DNA from 3 places in the Streptomyces sp. UF-297 genome. Region 1 is predicted to be linked to each of the others. Evidence: predicted binding sites of a transcription regulator. Region 1 holds the regulator's gene; each other region holds the start of a gene.

Region 1 (6,347 bases):
ATGTGTGCGGCAGCGGACCCGAGGCGGCCGCGGTGACCGGCCTGGCCCGGCCCGTACTGCGCATGCTGGCGCGCGACGGCTTCGGTGTGGACGAGGTCCTGGACCGGCTCAACAAGACCGTCGCGCGGGAGGCCGCCGACTCCGTCATCGCGGTGACGGCGGCGGTCGCGGCCGCCGGGGGAGTGAGCGGCGGGCCCGTCGACGGCCTCCCCGCGGCCGAGGGGCTCCTGGAGGAGGGCGAGCAGGGGCGCTTCCTGTCGCTCCTGTACGGCGAGATCGTGCCGAACCCCGAAGAGGCGGGCGGCGCGCGCTGCACCCTCGCCAGCGCCGGGCACCCGCTGCCGCTGGTGCTGGGCGCGGACGGCACGGTACGGGTCGTGGCGGACCCGCAGATGCTGCTGGGGGTGCTGGAGGAGTCCGCGTACGTCTCCCAGTCCTTCGACCTGGCCCCGGGCGAGACGCTGCTGTGCGTCACCGACGGGGTGACCGAGCGGCGCTCGGGCCCGCGGCTCTTCGACGACGAGGACGGCCTGGCGGCGGCGCTGGCGCAGTGCGCGGGGCTGGGGGCAGACGGGGTCGCGGGCCGGATCCGCGAGGCGGTGCACGCCTTCGGGCCGACGCCGCCGGATGACGATCTGGCGCTGCTGGTGCTGCATGCGCTCCGCTAGGGCCCGTCGTCACAGTCCCGCCTGCCTGGCGACGCCTGGCACGCACGCTCGCCGCGTTGCCGGGCTCGCCCCGGTACCAGTACCGGGGCGCCCCTCCGCCTTGCGAGAGCGCTCGGCATCCGTAGAACGACGCAAAGAGCCGAGAGGCAGCTCGCGAAGCGAGCGGAGTGCGCCAGACGCCGCCAGGCCCGCCCTCCGGGCGAACGACGGGACGTTGACGACAGGCCCTGAGGCCTGTCGGCTGCGGGCCGGTTGTGGCTGGGCGCGCCCACGTGGCGGAGCCGCGTATCGGCACGGCCCCGCGCCCTTGAACGGGGCACGGAAGGGGCCGCGGCTTTATGGCGGACAATGGGGGAATGCCTTCCGCACTGCCCGATGGTGAGCCCATGCCCGACGACGGGGTGCTGCCCCGCCGTGCCCTGGACGGGGCCACTGAGCGTCCCCTCGGGTTCTATCTGCACGTCCCGTACTGCGCCACCCGCTGCGGCTACTGCGACTTCAACACCTACACCGCCGGTGAGCTGCGCGGCTCCGGCGGCGCGCTGGCCTCGCGCGACAACTACGCCGCCACGCTCGTCGAGGAGGTGCGCCTGGCGCGCAAGGTCCTGGGCGAGGACCCGCGGTCCGTCGAGACGGTCTTCGTCGGAGGCGGTACGCCCACCCTGCTGCCCGCGGCGGACCTGGTCCGGATGCTGGCCGCGATCCGGGACGAGTTCGGCCTCGCGCCGGACGCGGAGATCACCACCGAGGCCAACCCGGAGTCGGTGGACCCGCGCTACCTCGAAGAGCTGCGGGCGGGCGGCTTCGACCGGGTCTCCTTCGGTATGCAGAGCGCCCGGCAGCACGTCCTGAAGATCCTTGACCGCACGCACACGCCAGGGCGGCCCGAGGCCTGTGTCGCCGAGGCGCGCGCGGCCGGCTTCGACCACGTCAACCTCGATCTGATCTACGGAACCCCCGGTGAGAGCGACGACGACTGGCGGGCCTCGCTGGACGCGGCGATCGCGGCGGGCCCCGACCACGTCTCGGCCTACGCGCTGATCGTGGAGGAGGGCACCCAGCTCGCGCGCCGCATCCGGCGCGGCGAGGTCCCGATGACGGACGACGATGTGCACGCCGACCGCTACCTGATCGCCGAGGAGCGGCTGACCGCGGCCGGTTTCTCCTGGTACGAGGTCTCCAACTGGGCGACCTCCAAGGCCGGCCGCTGCCGCCACAACGAGCTGTACTGGACCGGCGCCGACTGGTGGGGCGCCGGGCCCGGCGCGCACAGCCACGTGGGCGGGGTGCGCTGGTGGAACGTCAAGCACCCGGGGGCGTACGCCCAGGCGCTCCAGGACGGGCGCTCGCCGGGCGCGGGCCGCGAGGTGCTCGCCGAGGAGGACCGCCGCGTCGAGCGCATCCTGCTCGAACTGCGCCTCGCGGACGGCTGCCCGCTGTCCCTCCTGGCGCCGCAGGGCGCGCGGGCGGCGGCGCGCGCCCTGTCCGACGGCCTGCTGGAGCCCGCCCCCTACGAGGCGGGCCGGGCCGTGCTGACGCTGCGCGGGCGGCTGCTGGCCGACGCGGTGGTCCGGGACCTGGTGGACTGACCCCGGCGCTACTCGGGCGGCGCCGTGACGAAGTCGATCAACTCCTCGACGCGGCCCAGGAGTTGCGGCTCCAGGTCCTTGTAGGAGCGGACCGAGGAGAGGATGTGCTGCCAGGCGGCGCCGGTGTTCTCCGGCCAGCCCAGGGCGCGGCACACCCCGGTCTTCCAGTCCTGGCCGCGCGGCACGGACGGCCAGGCGGCGATGCCCACCGAGGACGGCTTCACCGCTTCCCAGACGTCGATGTAGGGGTGCCCGACGACCAGGGTGTGGGCGTCGGTGACCTGCGCCGCGATCCGGGACTCCTTGGAGCCGGGGACGAGGTGGTCCACCAGGACGCCCAGCCGCGCGTCGGGGCCGGGGGAGAAGTCCGCGACGATGGCGGGCAGGTCGTCGATGCCTTCCAGGTATTCGACGACCACGCCCTCGATGCGCAGGTCGTCGCCCCAGACGCGTTCGACCAGCTCCGCGTCGTGGCGCCCCTCGACGTAGATGCGGCCGGCCCTGGCCACCCGGGCGCGGGCGCCGGGCACGGCCAGCGACCCGGAGGCGGTACGGGCCGGGCCGCGGGCGGCGGGCCGCGCCCGGGGCCGTACGAGGGTGACGACCTGGCCCTCCAGGAGGAAACCGCGCGGCGTCATGGGGAAGACGCGGTGCTTGCCGAAGCGGTCCTCCAGGGTGACCGTCGGCCCCTCCGCCGTCTTCTCGCAGCGGATCACGGCGCCGCAGAAGCCGGTGGTGAGCTCCTCGACGACCAGATCGGGGTCGGCCGGGACCTCGGGCGCGGGGCGCTGCTTCTTCCAGGGAGGGGTGAGGTCGTAGCGCTTGCTCTGCATGGCGGCTGCTGCCTTGATCTGTGCGGGGTTCTGCGCGGGCGGGACCGCAGGGACGGTGGCCGGTCCGTACGGGTGGGGGCAGGGCCGTACGGAGACCGGCCGGGCCGTACGGACGACGCTGGGACCGTACGGACGATAAGGAAGAGACGCAGGTCAGGAAGGCGACACGCCGAAGCGGCGGGCCAGCTGGTCGCGCTGGTCACGGACGAATCGGGCATCTACCACCGCGCCGTGGCCCGGGACGTAGAGCGCGTTTTCGCCGCCGAGGGCGAGCAGGCGGTCCAGGGCGGCGGGCCACTGGGTGGGGATGGCGTCCGAACCGGCCTGGGGCGTACCGGACTCCTCGACGAGGTCGCCGCAGAAGACGATCTCGGGGGAGCCGTGCCCGCCGGGGACCAGCACCGCCAGGTCGTGCGCGGTGTGGCCGGGGCCGACGTTGGCCAGCAGCACCTGGCGGTCGCCCAGGTCCAGGGTGCGCTCGCCGGAGACCAGGTGGTGGGGGCGTACGAGGAGGTCGGCGGCCTCCGCCGCGGCGTCCGCGTCGACGCCGTGGTGCACCGCGGCCGCGCGCAGCTCGTCTTTGCCGTGCAGCAGGAGGTCGTCCACGCCCGCGGCGCCGAAGACCTCCACGCCCGCGAAGGCTGCGGTGCCCAGTACATGGTCGAAGTGGGGGTGCGTCAGCGCGATATGCGTCACTTCCCGGCCCAGGATGTCGCGCGCCTGGCAGCGCAGCTCGGCGCCGTCGCGCAGCGTGGCGCCGGTGTCGACGAGCAGGACGCCCGCCGAGCCCGCGACCACGCCGATCGTCTCGTCCCAGCCCGGCATGCGGCGGCGGCCCACGCCCGCACCGAGACGTTCCCAGCCGGCCTCTTCCCAAGTCGTGTGCATACCGAGACGCTAGCCGTGTCGCGATAGCGTTGCCCGCCGGATCGGCGGTTACGTGACGGCCGCCCTTGCCCTGCTTGTGCGACCCGGCCGTACACTGGCTCAGGGCTTGGCACTCGGACATGGTGAGTGCCAAAGACGGCCCAGGAAGAACGACCCGGAGAACGGCCGGACTGGAGGTGTGCGCGATGCTCAGTGAACGCAGGCTTGAAGTGCTGCGCGCCATCGTCCAGGACTATGTCGGGACGGAGGAGCCGGTCGGGTCCAAGGCCCTGACCGAGCGGCATCGCCTCGGTGTCTCACCCGCCACGGTCCGTAACGACATGGCGGCGCTGGAGGACGAGGGCTTCATCGCCCAGCCTCATACGAGCGCCGGGCGCATCCCGACCGACAAGGGCTACCGCCTGTTCGTCGACAAGCTGGCGGGCGTCAAACCCCTGTCGTCGCCGGAGCGGCGGGCCATCCAGAATTTCCTGGACGGCGCGGTCGACCTCGACGATGTGGTGGGGCGCACGGTCCGGCTGCTGGCGCAGCTGACCCGGCAGGTCGCGGTGGTGCAGTACCCGTCGTTGACGCGGTCCACCGTGCGGCACGTGGAGCTCTTGTCGCTGGCCCCGGCCCGGCTGATGCTCGTACTGATCACGGACACCGGGCGGGTCGAGCAGCGCATGATCGACTGCCCGGCGCCGTTCGGCGAGAGTTCGCTGGCGGACCTGCGGGCGCGGCTCAACAGCCGTGTCGTGGGGCGGCGGTTCACGGACGTGCCGCAGCTGGTGCAGGACCTGCCCGACTCCTTCGAGCAGGAGGACCGCGGCACGGTCTCGACAGTGCTGTCGGTCTTGCTGGAGACTTTGGTGGAGGAGACCGAGGAGCGGCTGATGATCGGCGGTACCGCCAATCTCACGCGCTTCGGGCACGACTTCCCGCTGACCATCCGGCCGGTGCTGGAAGCGCTGGAAGAGCAGGTGGTGCTCCTCAAGCTGCTCGGGGAGGCCAAGGACTCGGGCATGACCGTACGCATCGGGCACGAGAACGCTCACGAGGGCCTGACTTCCACATCGGTCGTCGCGGTCGGCTACGGTTCGGGCGACGAGGCAGTCGCCAAACTCGGCGTGGTCGGACCGACCCGCATGGACTACCCCGGAACGATGGGAGCGGTACGCGCAGTGGCACGTTACGTCGGACAGATCCTGGCGGAGTCGTAAGTGGCCACGGATTACTACGCGGTCCTGGGCGTTCGCCGCGATGCCTCGCAGGACGAGATCAAGAAGGCTTTCCGGCGGCTGGCGCGCGAGCTGCACCCGGACGTGAATCCGGATCCGAAGACCCAGGAGCGGTTCAAGGAGATCAACGCCGCTTACGAGGTGCTGTCGGACCCGCAGAAGAAGCAGGTCTACGACCTCGGCGGGGACCCGCTCTCGCAGTCCGGCGGCGCCGGTGGCGCGGGCGGCTTCGGCGCGGGCTTCGGCAACTTCTCCGACATCATGGACGCGTTCTTCGGTACGGCGTCGCAGCGCGGGCCCCGCTCGCGTACGCGCCGCGGCCAGGACGCCATGATCCGGCTGGACGTGGAGCTGGACGAGGCCGCCTTCGGCACGACCAAGGACATCCAGGTCGACACCGCCGTGGTGTGCACGACCTGCAGCGGTGAGGGCGCCGCGCCCGGTACGTCCGCGCAGACCTGTGACATGTGCCGCGGCCGCGGTGAGGTCTCGCAGGTGACGCGGTCCTTCCTGGGCCAGGTCATGACCTCGCGCCCGTGCCCGCAGTGCCAGGGCTTCGGGACCGTGGTCCCCACCCCGTGCCCGGAGTGCGCGGGCGACGGCCGGGTGCGCTCCCGCCGTACGCTCACGGTCAAGATCCCGGCCGGTGTCGACAACGGGACGCGCATCCAGCTCGCCGGTGAGGGCGAGGTCGGCCCGGGCGGTGGCCCGGCGGGCGACCTCTACGTCGAGATCCACGAGCTGCCGCACCCGGTCTTCCAGCGGCGCGGCGACGACCTGCACTGCACGGTCACCATCCCGATGACGGCGGCGGCGCTGGGCACGAAGTGCCCGCTGGAGACGCTGGACGGGCTGGAGGAGGTCGACATCCGGCCCGGCACCCAGTCGGGGCAGTCCATTCCGCTGCACCAGCGCGGTGTCACACATCTGCGCGGCGGCGGGCGCGGCGACCTGATCGTGCACGTCGAGGTGCAGACGCCCTCGAAGCTGGACCCGGAGCAGGAGGAGCTGCTGCGGAGGCTGGCGAAGCTGCGCGGTGAGGAGCGGCCCACCGGGCAGTTCCAGCCCGGGCAGCAGGGGCTGTTCTCCCGGCTGAAGGACGCTTTCAACGGGCGGTGAGGTCCAGGGGGCGACGACGGCCCGCGGCCA
Region 2 (6,347 bases), on a different contig from region 1:
CAGCACCACGGCCGCGCCCAGCAGCAGGTAGACCACGGCCATCACGGGCACCAGGACGGTGGTCACCGAGCTGATGCGCTTGACGCCGCCGCAGATGGCCAGGCCCAGCAGTACGGCCAGCAGCACGCCCACCGCGGGGCCGAACCACTGTGCCTCGCCGCTGGGCAGCGAGCCGGTGGCCACCGCGGTGATCGTGTTGGACTGCACGGCGTTGAAGACGAACCCGAAGGTCACGGTGATGGTGACCGCGAACAGGACGCCCAGCCAGCGCTTCTTCAGGGCGCGCTGCATGTAGTACGCGGGGCCGCCGCGGAAGGTGCCCGAGCCGTCCTTGTTACGGACCTTGTAGAGCTGGGCGAGGGCGGACTCGACGAAGGCCGAGGCGCCGCCGATGATCGCCATGACCCACATCCAGAAGACCGCGCCCGCGCCACCGAGGGTGACGGCGGTGGCGACACCGGCGATGTTGCCGGTGCCCACCCGGGCCGCGGCGGAGATGGTGAAGGCCCCGAAGGAGGAGACCGGCTTGGCGCCGTCGCTGCCGGGCTGGGACTTGTCCTTGAGGACCCGCAGCATCTCGGGGAAGAGCCGCAGCTGTACGGCCCTGGAGCGGACCGTGAAGTACAGCCCCGCCAAGATCACCAGCGGGATCAGCAGATAGGTCCAGAAGACGTCGTTGACGTCGACGATCAAGGAATCGAGCGTGCTCATGGGCGTCCTGCGTCTTCTGAGTCGGGTCGGGGTGCCCCCTCGACCCGTGGCAGGAGAAGAGGGGCGGCTCGGCTCTGAGCTCCGGAAAGTCTCCCCTGGCCCAAAGATCACGAACAGGGACTTTGGTCACGGATCACGTGAATCGTTGAAACTCGGAAAACCAGCGGGCCGACGGGGCCCGCCGAGACGCCCGGAGGGAAACACAGCAGGAAGCTCGGAGGGAAACACCGCAGCAAGCCCGGCAGGAAGCACGAGGCGCCCGGAAACAAGCACGAAAACGCCGCTGGGGCGGCACCCTCTGGGAGAGGGCGCCGCCCCAGCGGACTGAGGACGGTTGATCCGGGAGGATCAGAAGTCCATGTCACCGCCGGGCATGCCGCCCGGAGCGGCCGGGGCGGCCTTCTCCGGCTTGTCGGCGATGACGGCCTCGGTGGTGAGGAAGAGCGCGGCGATGGAGGACGCGTTCTGCAGCGCAGAGCGGGTCACCTTCGCCGGGTCGATGATGCCCTCGGCGATCATGTCGACGTACTCACCGGTCGCGGCGTTGAGGCCGTGGCCCGGGGTCAGGTTGCGCACCTTCTCCACGATGACGCCACCCTCGAGGCCGGCGTTCACCGAGATCTGCTTCAGCGGGGCCTCCAGGGCCAGCTTCACAGCGGCGGCACCGGTGGCCTCGTCACCCTCGAGCTCAAGCTTCTCGAAGACCGAGGAAGCCTGCAGCAGGGCGACGCCACCGCCGGCGACGATGCCCTCCTCGACGGCCGCCTTCGCGTTGCGAACGGCGTCCTCGATGCGGTGCTTGCGCTCCTTGAGCTCGACCTCGGTGGCGGCACCGGCCTTGATGACCGCAACACCGCCGGCGAGCTTCGCCAGGCGCTCCTGCAGCTTCTCGCGGTCGTAGTCGCTGTCCGAGTTCTCGATCTCGGCGCGGATCTGGTTGACGCGGCCCTGGACCTGGTCGCTGTCACCGGCACCGTCGACGATGGTGGTCTCGTCCTTGGTGATGACGACCTTGCGGGCGCGGCCGAGCAGGTCGAGACCGGCGTTCTCCAGCTTGAGGCCGACCTCCTCGGAGATGACGGTGCCACCGGTGAGGATGGCGATGTCGCCGAGCATGGCCTTGCGGCGGTCACCGAAGCCCGGGGCCTTGACGGCGACGGACTTGAAGGTGCCACGGATCTTGTTGACGACCAGGGTGGAGAGCGCCTCGCCCTCGACGTCCTCGGCGATGATCAGCAGCGGCTTGCCCGACTGCATGACCTTCTCCAGCAGCGGAAGGAGGTCCTTCACGTTGCTGACCTTGGAGTTGACGATCAGGATGTACGGGTCGTCCAGGGACGCCTCCATACGCTCCATGTCGGTGGCGAAGTACGCCGAGATGTAGCCCTTGTCGAAGCGCATACCCTCGGTGAGCTCCAGCTCCAGACCGAAGGTCTGGGACTCCTCGACGGTGATGACGCCTTCCTTGCCGACCTTGTCCATGGCCTCGGCGATCAGCTCGCCGATCTGGGTGTCGGCGGCGGAGATGGAGGCCGTGGAAGCGATCTGCTCCTTGGTCTCGACATCCTTCGCCTGCTCCAGCAGCGCGCCGGAGACGGCCTCGACGGCCTTCTCGATGCCGCGCTTCAGGGCCATCGGGTTGGCGCCGGCGGCAACGTTGCGCAGGCCTTCCTTGACCAGGGCCTGGGCCAGGACGGTCGCGGTCGTCGTGCCGTCACCGGCGACGTCGTCCGTCTTCTTCGCGACCTCCTTGACCAGCTCGGCGCCGATCTTCTCGTACGGGTCCTCGAGCTCGATCTCCTTGGCGATGGACACACCATCGTTGGTGATCGTGGGGGCGCCCCACTTCTTCTCGAGGACGACGTTGCGGCCCTTGGGGCCAAGGGTGACCTTGACGGCGTCGGCGAGCTGGTTCATCCCGCGCTCGAGACCGCGCCGTGCCTCCTCGTCGAACGCGATGATCTTGGCCATGTGAAGTGGTCCTCCCGGACATCGGGGTGGATTGCTCCGGACCGCGCTGGCGCCCGCGACGGACGGCCTACATGCCGTGTGGTTCCTTGCCCCACCCGGCCCGTGGGCCTCACCGGACCCGGTCCTTAACTGTCACTCTCACTCGGAGAGTGCTAACGCCAATGATTAGCACTCGGGTAGGGAGAGTGCAAGCGGCTGTGGACAACTAGACCCTGCGCTCCCGGTGCGCGACGGGCGCCCCTGCGCGCAACAAGAGGCCCGCACCCCCCTCAGGGAGCACGGGCCTCTGTACGCTGCAGTCGGTCGGCGCTTCAGCCGGCCACTCGGACCATGTCCGCCTGCGGCCCCTTCTGGCCCTGCGAGATCTCGAACTCGACCCGCTGACCCTCCTCAAGGGTGCGGTAGCCGTCCATCTGAATCGCGCTGTAGTGGACGAAAACATCCGCACCACCGTCGACCGCGATGAAGCCGTACCCCTTCTCCGCGTTGAACCACTTGACGGTGCCCTGAGCCATTCCTAACTCCCCTATTACTGGCCCTTCGCAGGACCGCGCTCCGCGGACCCGGGTCAGACCTCACCCCCTGACAGGTGGGGGTGTGCGCCGGAACGCGTCGACCGCCGCTGAATGTATCTGCCCCACTGCCCAGCGCAACAGGTCAATCGGACGAGAAATCCGGCCGGGCGCATTCGGCGATACCGGGTGAACTGCCCGGATTCCAGGGCAAGTCGGGCCGGGCAAAGCGCATCAAGGCGACAATTCGCATGCACGCTTTGGGCACAACTTGTCGCGTTCTCATATGCGTTGGGCACGCACTCGAAGAGGGTTCGTCACAACTGTATCGCCTTTAACAGCGCGGAATCGCCCCGTCCGCTTCAATTGCGGACGGGGCGATTCCGGCCAGACGTGGCCGCGCGGGCGTCGAAGATCCGTACGGGGCCTCAGCAGCCGCCCGCCACCGCGGGAATGATCGAAACGCCCGCACCGTCCGGCGTCGGGGTCTGAAGGCCCTGCTCGAAGCGCACGTCGTCGTCGTTGACGTAGACGTTCACGAAGCGCCGCAGCTTGCCGGTGTCGTCCAGCACGCGGGCGGCGATTCCGGCGTGGTTCTTCTCCAGGTCGGCGATCACCTCGGAGAGGGTCGCGCCCTCCGCGGGAACCTCGGCCCTGCCGCCGGTGTAGGTACGAAGGATGGTCGGAATTCGGACGTTGACGCTCATGGGCTTCTGCCTTCCAGCGGCTTCGGAGGAGGAAAGAGTCTTATGGGACGTACGGGACAGCCGGGGCCCGGACCAGGGCGTGGACCGGCTCCGGCGCGGGGGCCGGGTGGCTCAGCCGGCCAGCCCGGCGGCCCGGAAGGCCTCAAGGCTCGGCGGGATCGTCGCCGAGGGCCCGGTCGTGGGCGCCACCGCGTCCAGCGTCTTGAGGCCGTCACCGGTGTTGAGCACGACCGTGGTCAGCGCCGGGTCCAGGACCCCGGCCTCGATCAGCTTCCTGGTCACGCCCACGGTCACCCCGCCCGCGGTCTCCGCGAAGATGCCCTCGGTGCGCGCCAGCAGCTTGATCGCGTCCACGACCTGCTCGTCGTCGACGTCCTCGACCGCGCCGCCGGTGCGCCGCGCGATGTCCAGCACGTACGGCCCGTCCGCCGGGTTGCCGATGGCCAGGGACTTGGCGATGGTGTCCGGCTTGACCGGGCGGACGATGTCGTGGCCCTCCTTGAAGGCCCGCGAGACCGGCGAGCAGCCCTCGGCCTGGGCGCCGAAGATCTTGTACGGCCGGTCCTCGACGAGGCCGAGCGCGATCAGCTCCTTCAGCCCCTTGTCGATCTTGGTGAGCTGCGAGCCGGAGGCGATCGGGACGACGATCTGGTCCGGCAGCCGCCAGCCCAGCTGCTCGCAGATCTCGTACGCCAGGGTCTTGGAGCCCTCGCCGTAGTACGGGCGCAGATTGACGTTCACGAAGCCCCAGCCCTCGCCCAGCGGGTCGCCGATGAGCTCGGAGCAGAAGCGGTTGACGTCGTCGTAATTGCCCTGGATGCCGACGAGTTCGCCGCCGTAGACCGCGGCCATCACGACCTTGCCCTGCTCCAGGTCGTGCGGGATGAAGACGCAGGAGCGAAAGCCCGCGCGGGCCGCTGCGGCGCCCACCGCGCCCGCGAGGTTGCCGGTGGAGGAGCAGGACAGGGTGGTGAAGCCGAAGGCGCGGGCGGCCTCGACGGCGATGGCGACCACCCGGTCCTTGAAGGAGTGGGTGGGGTTGCCGGAGTCGTCCTTGACGTACAGGCCGCCGGTGACGCCCAGCTCACGGGCGAGGTTGTCGGCCTTGACCAGCTTGGTGAAGCCGGGGTTCAGACTCGGCTTGTGGGCGACGTCGGCGGGCACGGGCAGCAGCGGGGCATAGCGCCAGATGTTGTCGGGACCGGCCTCGATCCGCTTGCGCAGGCCCTCGGGGTCGCCGGCCGGCAGGTCGTAGGCGACCTCCAGCGGGCCGAAACAGGCCTCACAGGCGAAGATCGGGCCGAGCGGGAAGCGCTCGCCGCACTCGCGGCAGGACAGCGCGGCGGCGGGACCAAGAGCGACGGCGGGGGTGCTTTCGGTGACTTGCACAGCCATGGAGGCGAGGCCCTTTCTCCTCATCTTCCTCGCGACGCATCTCGCCGCGAGACGGATTTGGCACCTTCCCCGCCGGGAGCCTCGCGGACCGCGTGTGTGCGGTGGCAAGACCGGCTGGAGGGTTGCCGGGGCTTCAACGGGCCGTATCCCTCTGCCCCTCTGGATGAGCGGTATGGCGCTGGGACGAATCCCAGGCGTTTGTGCGGCGGCGACCCCGACATGCGGCGGTCATCGACGTTGTTCAAGACTGTAACCGAAGGGGCGGACGGTTGAGATAGGCGTCCGAACCGCGAGATGCGTCACATGCGAGAGGTGTTCACGTGCTGGAAGAGGTGGAGCGCTGGCTGAGCAGCCGCTCCTGGTCCGCTGCCGACCGCCCGCTCGACCAGCTGCTGGCCGCGAAGGGTGAGCGGGGCGAGACGGTGAGCGTGGTGCTGCCCGCGCTCAACGAGGAGGCGACGGTCGGCGCGATAGTCGACACCGTCCGCCGCGAGTTGATGTCCCCCGCGGTACCGCTGGTCGACGAGCTGGTGGTGCTGGACTCCGGTTCGAGCGACCACACCGCCAAGGTCGCGGCGGAGGCGGGCGCCCGGGTCGTGCACCGCGACGAGATCCTCCCGCGCGTCCCCGCGCTCCCGGGCAAGGGCGAGGTGCTGTGGCGCTCGCTGCTGGCCACCGGCGGCGACATCGTCTGCTTCGTCGACGCCGATCTGCGGGAGTTCTCCGCCCAGTTCGTGTCCGGGATCGTCGGCCCGCTGCTGACCGACCCCGAGGTGCAGTTCGTCAAGGCGATGTACGACCGCCCGCTGGGCGACGCGGCGGGCCAGGGCGGCCGGGTGACCGAGCTGGTGGCCCGCCCGCTGCTGAATCTGCACTGGCCGCAACTGGCCGGATTCGTCCAGCCGTTGGGCGGGGAGTACGCCGCCCGCCGCTCGCTGCTGGAGCGGCTGCCCTTCCCCGTGGGCTACGGCGTCGAGCTGGGCCTGCTCGTCGACGCGCTGCACACCGTCGGGCTGGACGCCCTGGCCCAGGTCGACGTCGGGGTGCGCAA
Region 3 (6,347 bases), on a different contig from region 1:
TCGACCCGACGGTGACCGCGCCGACCGCGGCCATCAGCAGGCCGCACACCACCCAGCTGGTCCGCTCGGTGGCCATGTAGAGCATGATCACGAACACCCCGAAGAAGATCAGTGAGGTGCCCAGGTCGCGCTCGAAGACCAGGACCAGCAGGCTGATGACCCAGATGGTGAAGATCGGGCCGAGCTGGCGTCCGGGGGGCAGCTGCATGCCCATGAAGCGGCGGCCGGTCAGCGCCAGCGCGTCGCGGTTGGCGGTGAGATAGCCCGCGAAGAAGATCGCGATCATCACCTTCACGAACTCACCGGGCTGCAGCGAGAGCGGGCCCAGGAAGATCCACCGCTTGGCGCCGTACGTCGCGTCCCCCGCGAAGAAGGCCGGGGCCATCAGCAGGACGAGCGCGACCGCCATCGTCAGGTAGATGTAGCGCTGCAGGAAGCGGTGGTCGCGCAGGACGAGCAGGACGGCGATGCAGGCCACCACCCCGATCACGGTCCACACCAGCTGCGTGCTGGCGGCCGGGGCCTGTCTCAGGCTGGGCTTGGCGACGTAGGTGATGTCCAGCCGGTTCATCAGCACCAGGCCGAGGCCGGTCAGCAAGGTGGCCAGCGGCAGGATCAGCGGGTCGGCGCGGGGCGCGAAGCGGCGTACGACCAGGTGCGGGACCAGCGCCAGGAAGAACACCGAGGCGGCGAAGTAGCCCAGCCCCGCGGGCAGCCGGCCGGTCATCGACAGCCCGGTGTAGGCGTAGCCGAAGACCGTGATCACGATGACGAAGGCGAGCAGCAGAGCCTCGGTGCGCCGGCGGTTGGGCGCCTGCGCGAGAGCCGCGAACGACATGGTGCGCTCGGCGTCGCTCTCGGGCTCCCCGGTGCTCCGGGAGGCGCTCGTCAGTCCACGCACGGGATTCCTCCGCCATCGATGGTGGGCGCCGAGGGTTGCTCGGTCCGTGGGGAAGACGGGCCGGATGTGGGGGTGGTTGCGGTATTTGTGGAAGGTGTGGGCTTTCCTACACCGTCGGCGGAGCCGTTCTCACCTGCTGATTTGCCGCCCTCGTCGGTCCCCTTGGGGCTCAGCGCCGCCGCGACGATCCGCTTGATCTTCGCCGGGTCGACCCGGTTGACGTCCTCGCCGTTGTGCTTGGCGAAGCCCTCGATGGGCAGCGTGGTGAACTGCACGTTCCCGCCGGAGAGGTTCTTCGCCTGCTTGATGAACGACATCAGGTCCCAGCCCTCGTCGATCACCAGGTCCTTCTTGGCCACGTCCAGCAGCTTCAGCAGCCGTACGGGGTCGGTGAAGGTGCCCGCCGAGTTGAGCTTGTGCATGGCGGAGGCGAGAAAGGCCTGCTGGCGGCGGGTGCGGTCCAGATCGCCGCGGGGCAGCCCGTGCCGCTGCCGTACGAAGGCGAGGGACTGCGGGCCGTTCAGGGTCTGCTCGCCCGCCGGGAAGTCGGCGCCCGAATAGCGGTCCTTGACCGGCTTCTTCAGGCACACCCGCACCCCGTCCAGCGCATCGGCGATGTGCAGGAAACCGACCAGGTTCACCTCGGCGAAGTGGTCGATGGGCACGCCCAGGAAATTGCGTACGGTCTCGATCTCGGCCTTGCGGCCCGCCTCGCGCCCCGCGTGCTCCAGGGTGGGCTTGTCGCGCTCGCCCTGCCGGTAGAGCCGGTCCTCGGCACGGGCCTTGGCCAGCCCGTACGCCTTCTTGATCTTGTCCTTGCCGTGGCCCGGGATGTCGACGAAATCGTCGCGCGGAATGGAGAAGGCCTTGGCCCGGCCGCCGTCGCCGGGCACGTGCAGCAGGATCAGGGTGTTGGTGTTGTAGCCGCCGATCTCCGAGCTGCCGGCGTGCAGCTTGTCCAGCACGTCCTGGGGCAGGTCGTCGCCGTCCTGGTCCTTACGGCTGTCCAGGCCCATCAGCAGGATGTTGGTGTCGCCGCCGCTCGACTTGGGCGCGCCGTCCTCCAGCGCGCGCGAGGACCCGATGTGCGCGGCCAGGTCGCGGTAGAGGTACCAGCCCGCCGCGCCCACGCACAGCGCCAGCGCGAGCCCGCACAGCAGCAGCGTGCGCCCCAGGCGGCGGGGCTTGCGGCGGCGCCTGCCCGTACGCCGCTGCTCGATGTCCGTACCCGTCCGACGGTGCTTCATCGCACCAGGGTCGAACGGCCGCGCTGAAGGAATCCTGAGGGTCCTGAAGACGCCTTCAGAAGCGGACCGTCACCCCTCGCGTACGGGAAACTCGGGAAATACAGCCACCAGGCGCGCGCCCCCCTCGCCGTCCCCGACGACCAGGTCCCCGCCGTGCGCGCGGGCGATGGAGCGGGCGATGGCCAGCCCCAGACCGCTGCCGCCGCGCCCGCGGTCGCGGGCCGCGTCCAGCCGCGCGAAGCGCTCGAAGACGTGCTCGCGCTCGGCCTCGGGAATGCCGGGACCGTCGTCGGCGACCTCCAGCACGGCCTGCCCGCCCTCGCCGCGCGCGGTGATCCGTACCTCCGAGCGCGCATACCGCAGCGCGTTGTCGACGAGATTGGCCAGCAGCCGCTCCACCTGCGCGGGGTCCGCGCGTACCGGCACCGGCGCGGGGGCCAGGACGCTGAGGCGGATCGCGGCCCGCGGCCTGCGGGCCGCGTCCTCGGCCGCCAGCAGCGCCAGGTCCACCGGCTCGCGTGCCGGGGCGGGCCGGGCGTCCAGCCGGGCGAGCAGCAGCAGGTCCCCGGCCACGCGCTGGAGCCGCTCGGTGTCGGCGAGCGCGGCCCGTACGCGGGCCAGCAGCGCGGGCCCGCGCTCCGGCCCCGCCAGGGCCACCTCCAGCTGGGAGCGGACGGCGGCGATCGGGTTGCGCAGCTCGTGCGAGGCGTCCGCGACGAACTGCCGCTGCCGGGCGACGGCCTCCTCCAGCCGGTCCAGGGTGGCGTTGACCGTACGGGCCAGCAGCGCGACCTCGTCCCCGCCCGCCGGGTCGGGCACCCGGCGGTCCAGCGCGCTCTCGGTGACGGCGGCCAGCTCGGTGCGGATGGCGGTGACCGGGCGCAGCGCCAGGCCCGTGACCGCCCAGGCGATCGCGGCGGCCAGCGCGATCAGCGCCGGGGCGCCGGCCAGCAGGCCCAGTGCGATGGCGTGGGTGGCGTCGTCCACGTCCGACAACACGGTCAGCGCGTACACGTACCGGACCCCGCCCTCGGGCGGCGAGGCCCGCACCACGACCAGGTCGCCGCGCTCACCGGCCGCCGCCGGGCCGCCGGTGACGATGCGGGAGGCGGAGTCCTGCCCGGGCGGCGGCCGGAAGCCGGACAGCGCGGCGGCGGGCGGCTCGGCGGCGTGGGGGGGGGGGGGGGGGGGGGGGGGGGGGGGGGGGGGGGGGGGGGGGGGGGGGGGGGGGGCGGCGTGCCGGGTGGTGGCCACCACCCGGCCTGCGGAGTCCAGTACGAGCACCAGGTCCACGCCGGAGTCGGGCGCGGGCAGCGGCGCGGGAAGCGTGCCCGTGTCGACCTGCGCGGCGACCTTGCGCGCGGCCAGCTCGGTACGGCCCGTCGTGTTGTCCAGCAGATTGGCCCGCAGCACGGTGTAGAGCCAGCCCCCGCCCACCCCCAGCACCAGCGCCATCGTCAGCGCGGCCGCCGCCGCGGCCCGCCCCCGTACGCTCCGCGGCCACCGCACCCTGCGCGGCCACCGCCCCGGCGGCGGGCCACTAGCCACCGTCGGGCGCCATTCGGTAGCCCACCCCGTGCACCGTCAGGATCGACCGGCGCCCGAAGGGGGCGTCGACCTTCTTGCGCAGCGAGGACACGTACACCTCGACGATGTTCGGGTCGATCTCGGCGGGGGAGTCCCACACCTCGTCCAGGATGTCCTGCTTGGCCACCGCCCGGCCCTCGCCCGCCATCAGGCAGCGCAGTACGCCCAGTTCGCGCGCGGTCAGCTCGATGTCGGCGGCGCCCCTGCGGCACCGGCGGCCCTCGGCGTCCAGCGTCAGATCCCCGGCCTGCAGGGTGTGCGGGCGCTCGCCGCCCCGCCCCCGCCGCCCCAGCGCACGCAGCCGCGCCAGCAGGACGACGAAGGAGAACGGCTTGGTCAGATAGTCGTCGGCCCCCGAGTCCAGCCCCTCGGCCTCGTCGTACTCGCCGTCCTTGGCGGTCAGCATCAGCACCGGCGTCCAGATCTCGCGCCGCCGCAGCCGCCCGCAGAGCTCATAGCCGTTGAGCCCCGGCAGCATCACGTCCAGCACGATCACGTCGTACGGCCCCGCCAGCGCCAGCTCCAGCCCCCGGTGCCCGTCATGAGCGACATCCACCCAGTGCCCCTCAGCGGCCAGCCCCCGCCGAAGCGAATCGGCCAGCCCCTCTTCATCCTCGACCACCAGTACCCGCATGCCCCCATTGTCCGGGTTCGCCCGCGACACCTCTTTTTCACCACCCCCACCAGGGACGGCCGCGCCGACAAACACAACGGGAGGGGGCGGGGCTGCGGCGCGCCCGACCCGGACCAAACCCCTCGCCGAAGGCGAAAACCCCGCCGCGAGGCGACCCGATCGTGCCGGGCGACGCCAGTCGCGTTGGCACTCCGCTTGACCGAGTGCTAACCGCGTCATAACCTCGGGCCTGGCACTCTCCAACGGGGAGTGCCAAACACAGCGACGGGTAGATCCGGCACCCGCGACGACGGATCCGACCTGGTCGCCACCTCAGACAGTTAACCCCGTGAGATCTCCGAAGGGGGAGGTCGGATCGTGACGACCGCCAGCTCCAAGGTTGCCATCAAGCCGCTCGAGGACCGCATTGTGGTCCAGCCGCTCGACGCCGAGCAGACCACGGCCTCTGGCCTGGTTATCCCGGACACCGCGAAGGAGAAGCCCCAGGAGGGCGCCGTCCTCGCCGTGGGCCCGGGCCGCTTCGAGAACGGCGAGCGCCTGCCGCTCGACGTGAAGGTCGGCGACGTCGTGCTCTACAGCAAGTACGGCGGCACCGAGGTGAAGTACAACGGCGAGGAGTACCTCGTCCTCTCGGCTCGCGACGTGCTCGCGATCATCGAGAAGTAATTCACCCAGTTTTGCTGTGATCTGCGCCCCGGTCCCCGAGTTCTAACAACCCGGTAGCCGGGGCGCAGTTCCATTGAGAGGACTTGAAGCACACTCATGGCGAAGATCCTGAAGTTCGACGAAGACGCCCGTCGCGCCCTTGAGCGCGGCGTCAACAAGCTCGCCGACACGGTCAAGGTGACGATCGGCCCCCGCGGCCGCAACGTCGTCATCGACAAGAAGTTCGGCGCGCCCACCATCACCAACGACGGTGTCACCATCGCCCGCGAGGTCGAGGTCGAGGACCCGTACGAGAACCTCGGCGCCCAGCTGGTGAAGGAGGTGGCGACCAAGACCAACGACATCGCTGGTGACGGCACCACCACCGCCACCGTCCTGGCCCAGGCTCTGGTCCGCGAGGGCCTGCGCAACGTCGCCGCCGGCGCTTCCCCGGCCGCCCTGAAGAAGGGCATCGACGCCGCGGTCAAGGCCGTGTCCGAGGACCTCCTCGCGACCGCCCGCCCGATCGACGACAAGGCCGACATCGCGGCCGTCGCCGGCCTGTCCGCCCAGGACAAGCAGGTCGGCGAGCTCATCGCCGAGGCGATGGACAAGGTCGGCAAGGACGGTGTCATCACCGTCGAGGAGTCCAACACCTTCGGTCTGGAGCTGGACTTCACCGAGGGCATGGCCTTCGACAAGGGCTACCTGTCCCCCTACATGGTCACCGACCAGGAGCGTATGGAGGCCGTCCTCGACGACCCGTACATCCTGATCCACCAGGGCAAGATCGCCTCCATCCAGGACCTGCTGCCCCTCCTGGAGAAGGTCATCCAGGCCGGTGGCTCCAAGCCGCTGCTGATCATCGCCGAGGACGTCGAGGGCGAGGCGCTCTCCACCCTGGTCGTGAACAAGATCCGCGGCACCTTCAACGCCGTCGCCGTCAAGGCCCCGGGCTTCGGCGACCGCCGCAAGGCGATGCTGCAGGACATGGCCACCCTCACCGGTGCCACCGTCATCGCCGAGGAGGTCGGCCTCAAGCTCGACCAGGCCGGTCTGGACGTGCTGGGCTCGGCCCGCCGCGTGACCGTCACCAAGGACGACACCACCATCGTCGACGGTGGCGGCAACTCCGGTGACGTCGAGGGCCGCGTCGCCCAGATCAAGGCCGAGATCGAGGCCACGGACTCCGACTGGGACCGCGAGAAGCTCCAGGAGCGCCTCGCCAAGCTCGCCGGTGGCGTCTGCGTCATCCGCGTGGGTGCGGCCACCGAGGTCGAGCTCAAGGAGAAGAAGCACCGCCTGGAGGACGCGATCTCCGCGACCCGTGCGG

The links. The regulator HrcA, encoded in region 1, represses chaperone genes, less so after heat shock. The targets are predictions, from matches to a motif close to TTNGCACTCNGNNNNNCNGAGTGCNAA.
Region 2: groL (chaperonin GroEL) is a predicted target of HrcA. The motif match lies at 2,848-2,874, and genes of this name have one in related genera.
Region 3: groES (co-chaperone GroES) is a predicted target of HrcA. The motif match lies at 4,553-4,579, and genes of this name have one in related genera.

The regions. Positions count from the first base shown of each region.
Region 1 is NZ_JBSIBZ010000039.1:58-6,404, reverse strand. It holds gene AC4IJH_RS22110 (SpoIIE family protein phosphatase) at 1-668, shown strand, start outside; gene hemW (radical SAM family heme chaperone HemW) at 1,025-2,257, shown strand; gene AC4IJH_RS22100 (DUF3097 domain-containing protein) at 2,266-3,090, opposite strand; gene AC4IJH_RS22095 (MBL fold metallo-hydrolase) at 3,244-3,978, opposite strand; gene hrcA (heat-inducible transcriptional repressor HrcA) at 4,164-5,180, shown strand; gene dnaJ (molecular chaperone DnaJ) at 5,181-6,317, shown strand.
Region 2 is NZ_JBSIBZ010000104.1:824-7,170, reverse strand. It holds gene AC4IJH_RS37745 (alanine/glycine:cation symporter family protein) at 1-711, opposite strand, end outside; gene groL (chaperonin GroEL) at 1,060-2,682, opposite strand; gene AC4IJH_RS37735 (cold-shock protein) at 2,994-3,197, opposite strand; gene AC4IJH_RS37730 (MoaD/ThiS family protein) at 3,623-3,901, opposite strand; gene thrC (threonine synthase) at 4,013-5,296, opposite strand; SAM riboswitch class I at 5,314-5,466, opposite strand; gene AC4IJH_RS37720 (glucosyl-3-phosphoglycerate synthase) at 5,617-6,347, shown strand, end outside.
Region 3 is NZ_JBSIBZ010000041.1:41,051-47,397, forward strand. It holds gene AC4IJH_RS22940 (FtsW/RodA/SpoVE family cell cycle protein) at 1-838, opposite strand, end outside; gene AC4IJH_RS22945 (LCP family protein) at 889-2,148, opposite strand; gene AC4IJH_RS22950 (sensor histidine kinase) at 2,218-3,657, opposite strand; gene AC4IJH_RS22955 (response regulator transcription factor) at 3,689-4,369, opposite strand; gene groES (co-chaperone GroES) at 4,727-5,035, shown strand; gene groL (chaperonin GroEL) at 5,132-6,347, shown strand, end outside.